4 regions of the Enterococcus sp. AMC1623 genome follow, and region 1 is predicted to be linked to each of the others. Evidence: a T-box and tRNA genes for the amino acid it is inferred to sense, from the RefSeq annotation. Region 1 holds a T-box; the other regions hold tRNA genes.
The links. The T-box of region 1 lies ahead of argS (arginine--tRNA ligase). A T-box ahead of a tRNA ligase gene usually reads a tRNA of that ligase, here a tRNA-Arg.
Positions count from the first base shown of each region.

Region 2: it has a tRNA-Arg gene. The T-box ahead of argS (arginine--tRNA ligase) is inferred to sense a tRNA for this amino acid. The anticodon was not compared.
Region 3: it has a tRNA-Arg gene. The T-box ahead of argS (arginine--tRNA ligase) is inferred to sense a tRNA for this amino acid. The anticodon was not compared.
Region 4: it has a tRNA-Arg gene. The T-box ahead of argS (arginine--tRNA ligase) is inferred to sense a tRNA for this amino acid. The anticodon was not compared.

Region 1 covers NZ_CM177096.1:194,854-198,037, reverse strand. The annotation lists gene argS (arginine--tRNA ligase) at 1-1,326, opposite strand, end outside; T-box leader at 1,400-1,593, opposite strand; gene argF (ornithine carbamoyltransferase) at 1,654-2,661, opposite strand; gene argB (acetylglutamate kinase) at 2,680-3,184, opposite strand, start outside.
Region 2 covers NZ_CM177096.1:1,399,267-1,402,450, forward strand. The annotation lists gene rpoN (RNA polymerase factor sigma-54) at 1-1,197, opposite strand, end outside; tRNA gene AC4BC7_RS06925 (tRNA-Arg) at 1,254-1,325, shown strand; gene AC4BC7_RS06930 (DUF5067 domain-containing protein) at 1,610-2,221, shown strand; gene AC4BC7_RS06935 (hypothetical protein) at 2,315-2,485, shown strand; gene AC4BC7_RS06940 (DUF998 domain-containing protein) at 2,881-3,184, opposite strand, start outside.
Region 3 covers NZ_CM177096.1:3,273,881-3,277,064, forward strand. The annotation lists gene proS (proline--tRNA ligase) at 1-179, opposite strand, end outside; gene AC4BC7_RS16070 (helix-hairpin-helix domain-containing protein) at 191-385, opposite strand; T-box leader at 437-645, opposite strand; gene AC4BC7_RS16075 (O-methyltransferase) at 756-1,451, shown strand; tRNA gene AC4BC7_RS16080 (tRNA-Arg) at 1,556-1,629, shown strand; gene AC4BC7_RS16085 (MarR family winged helix-turn-helix transcriptional regulator) at 1,885-2,292, shown strand; gene AC4BC7_RS16090 (nitroreductase family protein) at 2,308-2,946, shown strand; gene AC4BC7_RS16095 (DUF1304 domain-containing protein) at 2,986-3,184, shown strand, end outside.
Region 4 covers NZ_CM177096.1:1,252,210-1,255,393, reverse strand. The annotation lists gene AC4BC7_RS06185 (PTS sugar transporter subunit IIC) at 1-649, shown strand, start outside; gene AC4BC7_RS06180 (GNAT family N-acetyltransferase) at 714-1,865, shown strand; tRNA gene AC4BC7_RS06175 (tRNA-Arg) at 1,938-2,009, shown strand; sodium ion sensor (DUF1646 type) at 2,374-2,419, shown strand; gene AC4BC7_RS06170 (cation-translocating P-type ATPase) at 2,476-3,184, shown strand, end outside.

The DNA.
Region 1 (3,184 bases):
AAAACGAACAACTTCCTCTAAAGTGAAGTCAAAATTGTTTAGACGATCATTTTTCAAATCATGGAAAACAACTGCGCCTACCCCTACTTGTTTAGCTACTTCTTCTTTATTTTCTAAAGTTGGATTTTTTTCACTAATTTGTTCTTTGGCTGAATCAATTGCTTCATTCAATACTTCTTCTAATAAGACAATTTTCCCTTTACGTGTGGATAATTTTTTACCATCTTTGGTAATTAAGCCAAATGGAATATGATACATATCATCAGCCCAATCAAAGCCCATTTCTTTTAATACAGCTTTTAATTGTTTGAAATGATAACTTTGTTCATTCCCAACAACGTATAATGATTTGCCAAAATTATACGTACGTTTACGATATAACGCAGCGGCCATATCACGTGTAATATACAATGTTGCACCATCTGATTTACGAATTAATGCAGGATTCAAGTCGTAATTCGTTAAATCAACAATCTCTGCACCTTGGTCTTCTTTTAATAAATGTTTTTCTTCTAACATTTCAACAACTTCATCCATCTTGTCGTTGTAGAAAGCTTCGCCATTTAATGAATCAAAAGATACTTCTAACATGTCATAAATTTTGTTAAATTCTTTCATTGATTCATCGCGGAACCATTGCCATAATGAAATAGCTTCTTCATCGCCATCTTCTAATTTTTTAAACCATGCACGTGCTTCATCTTCTAACGCTTTATCTTCTTCAGCTTTTTCATGGAATTCTACATATAAACGCAATAATTCAGTGATGGGTTCATTACGAACAGCTTCTTCTGAACCCCATTTTTTATAAGCTACAATTAATTTCCCAAATTGTGTTCCCCAATCTCCTAAGTGGTTAATACGAATTGGTTGGTAGCCTACTTTTTCTAAAATAAAGCCAATTGAATTCCCAATGACAGTTGAACGTAAATGTCCCATTGAAATTGGTTTAGCAATATTAGGAGAAGACATATCAATTGGGACACTAGCGTTGTTTCCTTCGCTACTATCACCAAAATGATTTTTTTCTTTTACAACGGTTGCTAAAACGTTTTGACTAATTACTGCTTTATTCATAAAGAAGTTTAAATACGGTCCAACTACCTCAATTTTTTCAAATGATGAACCATCAATTTTTTCAGCTAAATCAGCAGCAATTTGTTGTGGTGCTTTACGGTAAACTTTTGCCAAGGCAAATGCCGGAAAAGCCACGTCTCCATGATCGGCTGATTTGGGGTTTTCTAATAGCTGTTGAACTTGTTCTAATGACAAATCTTCTTTGACCACATCAAAAATTGCTTTTGATACGATATCTTTGTTATTCATAAATTATTTCCTCCTAAAGTAGTCTCATTGATTTTTATGCGACAGCAAACAAAAAGTCTCTAGTGTAAAAAACACTAGAGACGAGAATTCCCGCGGTACCACTCTGATTGTTCGACAAATCGAACCCACTTTATCTGATAACGGTAGATGCCGTTTGCTTAGCAAATTTTCACAAGTGCGCTTCACTTCTCTTCTTTATTTCGGCTTCCACCTTCCCGAATTCGCTAGTAAAAAATGAAAAGTTACTCTCTTGATCACTAAATCATGTATGAAATGTACACTGATTATAGCAAATCTTTTTTTATTGCGCTAGTCTTGTGTTTAATTTTAACTATTCGGAATAAATAAATGTCCTAAAGTTGCTGCCATAACCGCTTTAATTGAATGCATGCGATTTTCAGCTTGTTCAAATTGTTTGGCATGTTTACTACGGAAGACTTCATCGGTTACTTCCATTTCACTTAGATTGAATTTTTCTTGAATATCTTGACCGTAATCTGTTTCTGCATCATGAAAAGCAGGTAAACAATGCAAGAAAATGACTTGCTCGTTTTTGGTTTTCTCAATCATCATTTGATTCACTTGATAAGGAAGTAATAATTCAATTCGCTCAGCAAATTTATCTTCTTCACCCATTGATACCCAGACATCGGTATATAAGACATCAGCGCCTAAAACGCCTTCATCTACATTGTCTGTCACCAAAATTTCAGCACCTGATTGTTGCGCATACTCTTTTGCCAAAGCAATTAATTGTTCGTCAGGATGCAATTCTTTTGGTGCAACAATTCGCACATTTGTCCCTAAAATAGCCCCAGTGACTAACAATGAACGTGCCACATTGTTACGACCATCGCCACAATAAACGAGATTAATGCCTTTGACTTTTCCAAAGCTTTCTTGAATCGTTAGATAGTCAGCAATCATTTGTGTTGGATGCCATTCATCAGTGAGACCATTCCATACAGGGACACCCGAATGTTCAGCCAATGCTTCAACTACTGCTTGACTGGATCCACGAAATTCAATCCCATCAAACATACTACCCAACACTTTTGCCGTATCTTCCACGGATTCTTTTTTACCCAATTGAATATCATTTGCGCCTAAAAATTCTGGATGAGCGCCTAAATCGACCGAAGCCACTGTAAAAGCTGCCCGTGTTCGCGTTGATGTTTTTTCAAACAATAAGGCAATATTTTTCCCTTCTAAATAACGATGTGTAATCCCTTGTTTTTTTAGTTTTTTCAAATGCTGGGATAAATCAATTAAATACTGTAATTCTTGTTGTGTAAAATCTTTTTCTGCTAAAAAACTTTTCCCTTGAAATTCCATCGTTTTCCTCCGTTCAGTTCAACCTACAGCTACTTTTATTTCTGTTCCAAATGAATCAATCGTATTACTGATAAAGACTGATTTCACGCCTGCTAACAGCGCTTTATGTGCACTGTCTAATTTTGGTAACATGCCACCTGTAACTACTTTTTCTGTTTTTAATTGAGAGATTTCTGCTACAGAAATTTCTTTTAGCCATTCAGATTCTTTTTTTATTCCTGGAACATCTGTTAATAGATATAACTTTTCTGCTTTAATACTTGCCGCAACTTTACAAGCTACTTCATCAGCATTGATATTTAACCATTGTCCTGATTCAGTAATCCCTAATGGCGCAATGATGGGAATGTGATGTTTTTCAATTAAGGTATTTAAAAGCTCGCTGTTCACTGCCGTCACTTCACCAACAAAACCTAATTTTTCTTCATCAATAATTTTTCCTTGAATCAATTGATCACAACCAGCATTCATACCTAGTGTAGGAAAACCTGCTTGTTGAAAATGAGTGGTAATCATCGGCTGT
Region 2 (3,184 bases), 1.2 Mb from region 1:
TTGATCGGATAAGGGTTTAGCTTTATCTTCTGAATCGATTAACGTTTGCAAGCGATGTTTCACATCATTTGTCGAGCGTTCTCCTTCATCAGAGGCGAGTTTTTGACTAAAGAAATGTTTTAATTCAAAAACGCCAAAATCCGTTTCTAAATATTTGCCATTCACAGCACGACTGACTGTGGATTCGTGAATAGCCAATTCTTCTGAAATATCTTTTAAAATTAATGGCTTGATAGGATGCTCTTTATTGAGAAAGAATTCTTGTTGTCTTTCAACGATTGCTTTCCCCACATTGTAAATAGTGTCTCCACGTTGTTCCACGGTTTTTTTCAGCCACTCAAACGCTTGTTGTTTTTCTTTCAGATAGTTTAACACTTCTGAATCTCCACTTTGAGTCATTTGTTCAAAATAATTTTGCTGAAATTTGATTTCTGGCATTCCACTACGATTTGAGACTACCGTCACTTGTTGTCCGTCAACTCTAACCGTTAAGTCAGGGATGATGTACAAGCCTTCTGTCGAACCAAAGACTGCCCCTGGTGTTGGCGTTAATGTTTGAATATAATCAAATACTTTTTGAATATCTGTCAAAGAGATGACTAACTTTTTAGCGATACTTTCCCATTTTCTTTCAACTAATTCTGTAAAATATTCTTCTAATATTAAATACGCAATTTCTGGTGCATAGTTATCTCGTTCGGTTTGTAACATCAAACATTCTTGCAGATTTCTAGCACCTACACCCGCTGGTTCTAATTGCTGAATTAGGGTCAAAGCATCCAATAGTTGAATCGGCGTCCCACCTGTCTGTTCAACTGCTTCGTCCAGCGAAATTGTTAAATAACCATTCAAGTCAATATATTCTACCAAATACAGAACCAGTGTCCTTAAATAAGTATCACGATAGTTCAAATGAATTTGATCAATTAAGTGCTCGAATAATGAAATTGTCGTATCAGGGATTTGGTTTAAACGTGTCATTTCTGTGCCTGTTGATGTACGTGGTTTTGAGTAGTTTGAAGTATAATTAGGTTGAATGACATCAAGTAGTGGATTTTCTAAGGCTTGATTCTCAATAAATTGTGTTAATTCCTCTGTAGAAAACTGCAAAACTTGAATCGATTGCTGTAATTTTTGTGTCATCGCTAGTTTCTGTGTTTGCTTTTGTTGCTGCGAAAACTGCTGTTCAAATTTCATTTTGGATTTCCCCTTGTTTTTTTTCTTAAAGTTCGCTAAACTATGTAAAGTGTTCAGCACCTTTAGTGTAGTGGATATCACGCAAGATTCCGGTTCTTGAGACAGGGGTTCGATTCCCTTAAGGTGCGTTTGTGTAACTGATTACATTATACTTGATGCTACGTTAAATGGCAAAACCCTATCATATGGCGTTTTATGATATACAAATAGTCGCAATTTTTTTGTGCGTCTCTTGTGCGACTATTATTTGTGCGCCATTTGTGCGTTTAATATTGAAAAAAATATTGCTGTTGAAGGCGAGAATAACATTGGCAAGTGATACAATCTTAATCGATTGTATCACTTTTTTTATGGAAACACCTTTTCGTAAATGGTACAATTAATAAAATAAAAATTTGTTGGAGGTAATCAAATGAAAAAGATGCAATTTTTAGGGTTGGTGCTATTTTGTGGTTTTATATTAGGAGGTTGTGCCGGAGAAGATAAAGAAAGTTCAGATACAAATACTACTACAAATAACGTCCAATCTAGTAATGTAACATCAACCATTAAAGATACCCAAGTAACGGAAACAAGCGGTGATTTTGTTGAAACAGCAGCCGATGCATATTTTGATGGCACCACTTTAAAAGGTAATACTTATACAATTAAAATTACAGACTATAAAGTAATACTTGCTGGTGAACAGGGCAACGAATATGGCGACACTCCTATTATTGCTTTTTGGTATGACACTTTAGTAAATCCTGATTATGACAACGAAAAAAGTATTAATCCAACTATGGCATGGATTAGTAATTTTAACGCTGTACAAGATAATGATCCAAATATTATTAATAAGCTTGATGTTGCACCTCTGCCTGATCCACAGTATCGTGATACACAGACTAGTGACATTAAGCCAGGCGGGACAGTCTCTAATGCAGTTGGTTATGTATTGACTGATACAGAAACTCCAGTCACATTAAATGCTGAAAGCATGCTAGGCGATAATTTTGGTACAGCAGAATTTACAGTTAAATAAAATTTATATCGTTTTTTAAATAATACGAAAATATTTTTATTCCAGCAGTTGATTACAATAAATCAATAGTACCTTATAAGAGGAGGTGCTAATATGTTGTATTTTGAAAATAGAGTTGGGAAAGTTTTTATTATCAATGACTATGTACATGTAAAAACAAACTTTTACACTATTGATATTAAAGTTTTAGATGATAATATCGCAATGGTCTTTTTGTTAGCAAAGAGGCAAGCGGAAGAACTTAAGGTGCGTTCGTGTAACTGATTACATTATACTTGATGCTACGTTAAATGGCAAAACCCTATCATATTGAGTTTTGTTAAAAAGTATAAGTCAATAAAGAATTTAAAAAAAGAGAGTTAGTGAAATGACTAACTCTCTTTTTAGTAATTTTCTTGAAATTTTCCTATAAATTTTCTTTTCAAGAAGAAATATGTTATACTTAAGTAACGCGAAAGATATTTTTATGCGACACTTTAATTTGTTTTTAGGAAATTTATTCACACTGGCGTAACTACAGGGTTACAAGGATGTATTAGAGGTTAGGGAATATATCGTTTAAATGAGAAATAGTTAATTTTTAGTAATAGTTATAATTGGTATCAACTTTAAAATAAATATATTGATTCGTCAGATAGCCTTCTCTTTTTTAGAGAGGGCTATCGTTCATTTTCAGAGTCTTTAATTTCAATGACCAAACGATGTTCTGGCGATTCAAGAACCAAGAATTGTAAAAACTGGAAAAACATCAATAGCCAAACAAAAGCTACTAAAAATGCTAGAAACTCAAAAGCTGTTAATGATAGATAATGAACACCCATAAACAAAAATACGCATAAAACAAGCAATCCCATCACAATAAATGAAGTGATTTTAAATTCTCTTGTAATTCTAGGTAATAACCAAGGTAATGTGACAATTAACAGAATAACTAAATAAACAAGGTTTGCGGCAACATGATTA
Region 3 (3,184 bases), 370 kb from region 1:
GCATTGCGAATTCCTTCGCTACGTAAGAATTTGTTGAATTCTTCTTGAATATGCTCCCATAATTCAAAACCATCTGGACGGAAGATGATGGAACCTCTAACGGGTGAGTAAGACATTAATTCTGCTTGTTGAACGGTTTGTAAATACCATTCTGTAAAATCATTTTTTTGTTCTGCCATTTTGTTTCCTCCTATTGATTAAATGTACGATTATTTTGGTTGAGCGCATCTTTCATAGTGGGTAAAGATTTTGGTCCCACGCCATGGATAGCTAAGACCTGTTTTTCAGTTAAGCTGGCTAATTTATCAAAGCTATCAATTTTTTCGTGTAAAAGTGCATTTCGTGCGGGGTTAGAAAGTTTTTGTAAAAATTCGTCGTAAGTCATTTGATAACCACCTTTAATTTTTTGCAATAAAAAAAGCATTCTCATCCCGATAAAAAGGACGAAATGCTGAACATTCGCGGTACCACCTTCATTGAATAGAATAACTCTATCCCACTTGTAACGAAGATAAGGGTTCTAACCCGATTGTTTTCACAATCATTGACATTGGTAGGTTCACAAAAATAGGGGTATCGAGGTTCCAGCCTTGCCCCGACTCTCTAAAACATATTTTTGATAGTAATCCAAATCCTGTCTATAGACTAATAGGAATTGCTCAAAAAAGCAAGTAGAAGTTTTTAATGAGAAAAGATTGCAGGTTGTCGCTGAAATTCGTATAATGAAAAACAGTGAATAAGTAGGAGTGTAAAACATGAGAAACGAAATGATGTATCGACCAGTTGTAAAACCCGAACTTGTCGAATTTTTACGTAATGAACAAAAACAATTAGCTGGTGAACTGGGTCAAATTGAAAAAGAAGCCAATGAAAATGAAGTACCGATTATCCCCCATGAAACAGTTGTTTTTATGCAATTTTTATTAGGTCAAATTAGACCAAAGCAAGTGTTGGAAATTGGAACAGCACTGGGATTTTCTTCTAGTTTAATGGCGCAATATGTTGGAGAAGACGGGCATGTTACCACCATTGATCGCTTTGATGTCATGATTCGTAAAGCGAAAAAAACTTATGAACGTCTTGGCTTAGAAGATAAAGTAACGTTATTAGAAGGTCAAGCAGCAGATATTTTACCAGAATTAACAGGTCCATATGATTTTATTTTTATGGATAGCGCTAAGTCAAAATATATTGAGTTTTTACCAGAGTGTTTACGCTTGTTGAAAAAAGGTGGCGTATTGATGGTAGATGATGTGTTTCAAGGAGGAACAGTGTTAGATCCAATCGAAGAAATTCCTCGGAATCGTCGTACTATTCATCGTAAACTAAAACGATTTTTAGATGTCATTAATACACACCCTGATTTAACAACGAGTTTGGTACCATTAGGGGATGGGATTGCTTTAATCACCAAAGAAGCAGATGAAGTTGTGATTGAACCTGTAGAATAAGCTGTTTTTTAAGGTGTCTTTTTTTGGCACCTTAAAAAATAACAGAAAAACAATTGACATTTATAAGGAATTTCCATATAATAATTTTTGTTGCTAAAACATCTGTCATAGTAGCTCAGCCGGATAGAGCATCCGCCTTCTAAGCGGACGGTCGGGGGTTCGAATCCCTCCTGTGACGCTAATTAAGCCTTAGAAACGTTGGTTTCTAAGGCTTTTTTTGTTTTTTGTGCCAAAAAATTTTATAACGATGATATTTTGCCTTAATTAATTAATGTTTAACACACAGCTGCTATTTTCTAGCAGTTTTTTTGTTTTATAGCGTATATTCACACGTATGAATCACCAATGCAAGCAAAGTAATTTACAAATTAAATTCTTTTCTGTATATTTGATGAATCAACTGTTGACTAGTCAAATGTAGAAGGGAGTTAATATGAATCTTAGAAAAATTAGTAAATTATTTTATCAGCTAAAGTTGGCGAATCAAGAAATGACCGCCAAGTTTGAAAAAGAAACGGGGTTTAGTATTACTCGTTATGAACTAATGATGTTTTTAAAAGAAAATGGGCAATGTTCGCAAACTATTCTACAAAAAGAATTGAAAATTGATAGTGCCGCAGTAACGAGACATCTAAAAATACTAGAAGATAAGAATTATGTAACTCGTGAAAGAAATCAACAAAACAATCGCGAAGTTTTTGTAAAGATTACAGCTAAAGCTTTCAACGAGTTAGAAACTTGTGAAAAAAAATATAGTTCTTCTGAAAAACAAATACCTGTATCACTTAATGATCAAGAAGGAGAACTTCTCTTAGAATTATTAACCAAATTAGTGAAATGAAAGAGGCCAATTAATATGTCAAACAACTTAATGAACAATAATTTTTCTGAAATTACTTTTGATAGAAAATCTGTACGTATCTATGATGAATCCTATAAAATTTCTCATGAAGAAATGCTAGAAATGATTCAAGAAGCAACACTTGCGCCTTCATCAGTAAATATGCAACCATGGCGTTTTGTAGTCGTTGAAAGCGAGGCAGAAAAAGCAAAATTAAAACCATTAATTCGTTTTAATACTCGTCAAAATGATACATCTTCTGCAATGATTTTAATTTTTGGAGATATGGAATGTTATGAACGAGGCGAAGAAATTTACGACCAAGCAGTAGCAGAAGGAGGAATGCCTCCAGAAGTCAGAGATCAACAACTAGAAGCAATTATCCCTTACTATAAAAACTTTACTAAAGAAAAAATGAATGACGTTGTAAAAATTGATTCAAGTTTAGCTGCGATGCAATTGATGTTAGTTGCTCGTGCACATGGTTATGAAACAAATCCAATTGGTGGGTTTGAAGAGGATCAATTAGCAGAAGCATTTGGTTTAGACAAAGAGCGTTATGTCCCCGTGATGATTGTATCGATTGGTAAAGCAAAAGAAACGGGTTATTCATCTGTCCGTTTAGCAGCGGAAAAAATTACAGCATTTAAATAAAAGTGGGCAATTAAAAATAACCTTCCAAGGAGGAGAACAATGTCACTTATTTCGACTATATTAATTATTTTTGTCGCCTTAGAATTTTTCTATATTATGTATTTAGAAACTTTCGCTACAACCTCAGCTGCAACAAGTCGTGTATTTAATATGACGAGGGAAAGTTTAGCAGATAAATCATTAAACACCTTATTTAAAAATCAAGGTATTTATAATGGATTGATTGGTGTTGGGTTAT
Region 4 (3,184 bases), 1.1 Mb from region 1:
AGCGGTACAACAACCATTCATGGGAATGGCAAGTACGTATCCATCAGCGTTGTTAATTGCGTTTATTACACCTTTCTTATGGTTCTTTGGTTTACACGGTGCAAATATGATTGACCCATTTTTACAAACAATTAATGCACCTGCCATCGAAGCGAATGCATTAGCTGTATCAGCTGGTAAGGTAGCACCATATATCGTGAATAAGCCATTTATTGATAGTTTTGTCAACTTAGGCGGAACAGGTGCAACATTTGGTTTGATAATTGCGATCTATTTAGTTGGTCGTAAAAATAAAGCGTACAATGTAGTAAATAATTTAAGTGCTGCACCAGGATTATTCAACATCAATGAACCATTATTGTTTGGTTTACCAATTGTTTTAAATCCAATTATGTTTATTCCATTTATCATCACGCCAATGGTCTTAATTACAACTGCATTTTGGGCAACCAAATTAGGTTTCGTCCCTGCAGCAACATTTATGCCACCATGGGTAACACCTCCAGTAATTGGCGGATTTTTAGCAACACAAAGTTGGACAGGCGGTTTATTAGCAGCCATCAACCTAGTCATTTCTACATTGATTTACATTCCGTTTGTTCGTATCGGAGTTTTACAAGAATTAAAACGCGAACAAGCAGCACAATAAAATATCTACTTAAAGAAGGGTCATTTTTATGGTCCTTCTTTATAAATTCATAGGAGGAAAATAAATGCAAGAGACTACAAAAGCAGATGCGATCTATCAACTTGCTCATTATGCGTTTCAATTTAATCAAAGCGACGCATACAAAAATCGCTTGAATTATATTGTAGAACATTCAAAACATTATGGTTCCTACGATGGAGAACAACTAGCAAGTCAAATTATTGCGACGCCTTTAAAAGTTCAATTTTTTAATCAAGTGTTTGATATGGCAGGTGTAGGATTTGTTTCCTCTGATCCAAGTTATCGTGGTGAAGGCCGAATCGATCAATTGATGGCGAATATTTTAAATGACTGCAAAGAAAATAAGGTTCTTTTCTCTTATCTCGCACCATTCTCATATCCTTTTTATCGTCGTTACGGTTACGAATTGATTTTTGAACGAATTGCGTATGATGTACCTAGTCATGAGTGGCCGGATAGTAGACGTGTACCAGGAAAAATTCGTCGACAGACATGGGAACAATCAAAAGATGTCATTAAAGAAGTATATGAAGCATCTAATCGAAATAAGCATGGAGGATTACAACGTGAAGACTGGTGGTATGAATATAAGTTCCATATTCAACGCCCATATTATTTTGCCGTGTATTATAATGAATCCGACGAAGCGGAAGGCTATTTAATTTATCAAATTTTAAATGGTAAGTTTCATTGTGCAGAGTGGGAAGTATTAAGCGGCAATGCATATCATGCGTTGAATCGCTACATTGCTACACACAGAGATTCGGTCAGTGAAATTCGCTATGAACAAGGATACAATAAAAATAGTTCATTCTTCCTACAAGAAAAACCACTTGCAAATGCAACAATCCGACCAGAAATGATGGTTCGAATTGTTGATATTGAGGCATTTTTAACGGTTTATCCATTTGATAATCTACAAGCAGCATTTGCGATTCAGATTCTAGAAGATACCTATGCGCCATGGAATGAAGGGATTTTTGAAATTCATTCAAAAGGAACTGTCAGTAAAGTAGCGAAAACCAAGCTACCTACGCTAACAATTTCTGTTCAACGTTTTACACAACTCTTTTTAGGCTATCAAAAATTACGAGAATTGATGTTTTTCAATTGTGTAACGGTTGATAAAGAAATAGTGTCTATTGTAGAAGCGATTTTACCAACAGATATTCCTGTTTTAGAGGATTATTTTTAATAAGTAATTTTATCGCTGACCTTGCGTTTTTTTTAGGTTAGCGATAAAATGATAACAGACTTTTTGTCAATCGTCCTCTTAGTTAAATGGATATAACAAGGTCCTCCTAAGACTTAGTTGCTGGTTCGATTCCAGCAGAGGACGTAGCTGAAACTCTTTGTATAAGGGTTTCAGTTTTTTTATTTGAATGATGTATTTAGAGATTTTGCAGATTGAAAATTATAATTTTTAATAAAAGTGGCTGAATTTCTTGCTAACATTTTTCCTTTTACCTTGGCAGTTGTCGAGGTGGAAGCATTACAAAAGGGAATATTAAGTGCAATGGATTAAAATATTCATGCTGATACTGAGATGCGAACGTCACTTTCTTCAAACACAGAAAAAAGTGGGGAAGAATAGTTTTCAGTTTGCGATAACGATTGAGTAGTAAAAAATTATATTTTTTAGGCATCAAGATAGACAAAGTAGAAAATTTTTGTTAAATTAATACTAATTTCATAAATGACCAGGTTGGGCGCAAGCTTTCAAGACATATTCTCCAAGGGTGAGGAGAGTCTTGTTTGCTTGCGCTCTTTTTGCGTTGTTTAGAAAAAAAGAAAGGAAGTTAGCGATGCATTTTTATCAAGAAACAAAAGAAAAATTAATCAAGAGATTTGAGGTTGATCCAACGAACGGGTTAACAAATGAGCGTGTTCGTAGTCTCAGAGAGCAATATGGAGTGAATAAGCTACCTGATGAAAAAGAAGATCCATACTGGAAAGTCTTCTTGAAGAATTTTAAAGAACCCATTGTCATCGTATTGATGGGGGCTATTGTATTATCTTTATTGAGTTCCTTTTATTCTATTCAGATACAAGGAGATATGCAGCATGGTAAAGAATCTCTATATGAAGCAGCAGCTATTTTTATTTTAATTATCATCAATGCTTGTTTAGGTTTTTGGCAAGAAATTAGTGCGCGTAAGAGTTTAAATGCCTTAAAAGAGATGAACAATCGTCAAACAACGGTCTTAAGAAATGGGAGCTGGGAAAAAATTGCTGCTACAGATGTTGTGGTGGGAGATTTAATCAAAGCAGAAGTAGGCGATTTCGTTGAAGCAGATGTACGTTGGATTCAAACGAATGAATTGCAAGTGATTGAAGCACATTTAACTGGCGAAGCAGATGCGATTCATAAAAATACCGAAGCAATTGATGAAATTGTCGAAATTGGCGATAGAAAAAATATGGGCTTTTCAGGCTCCACTGTTTCAAATGGGCAAGGAATTGGTTTAGTCGTTGCTACAGGTTTAGACACTGAATTAGGAAACATTGCACAAT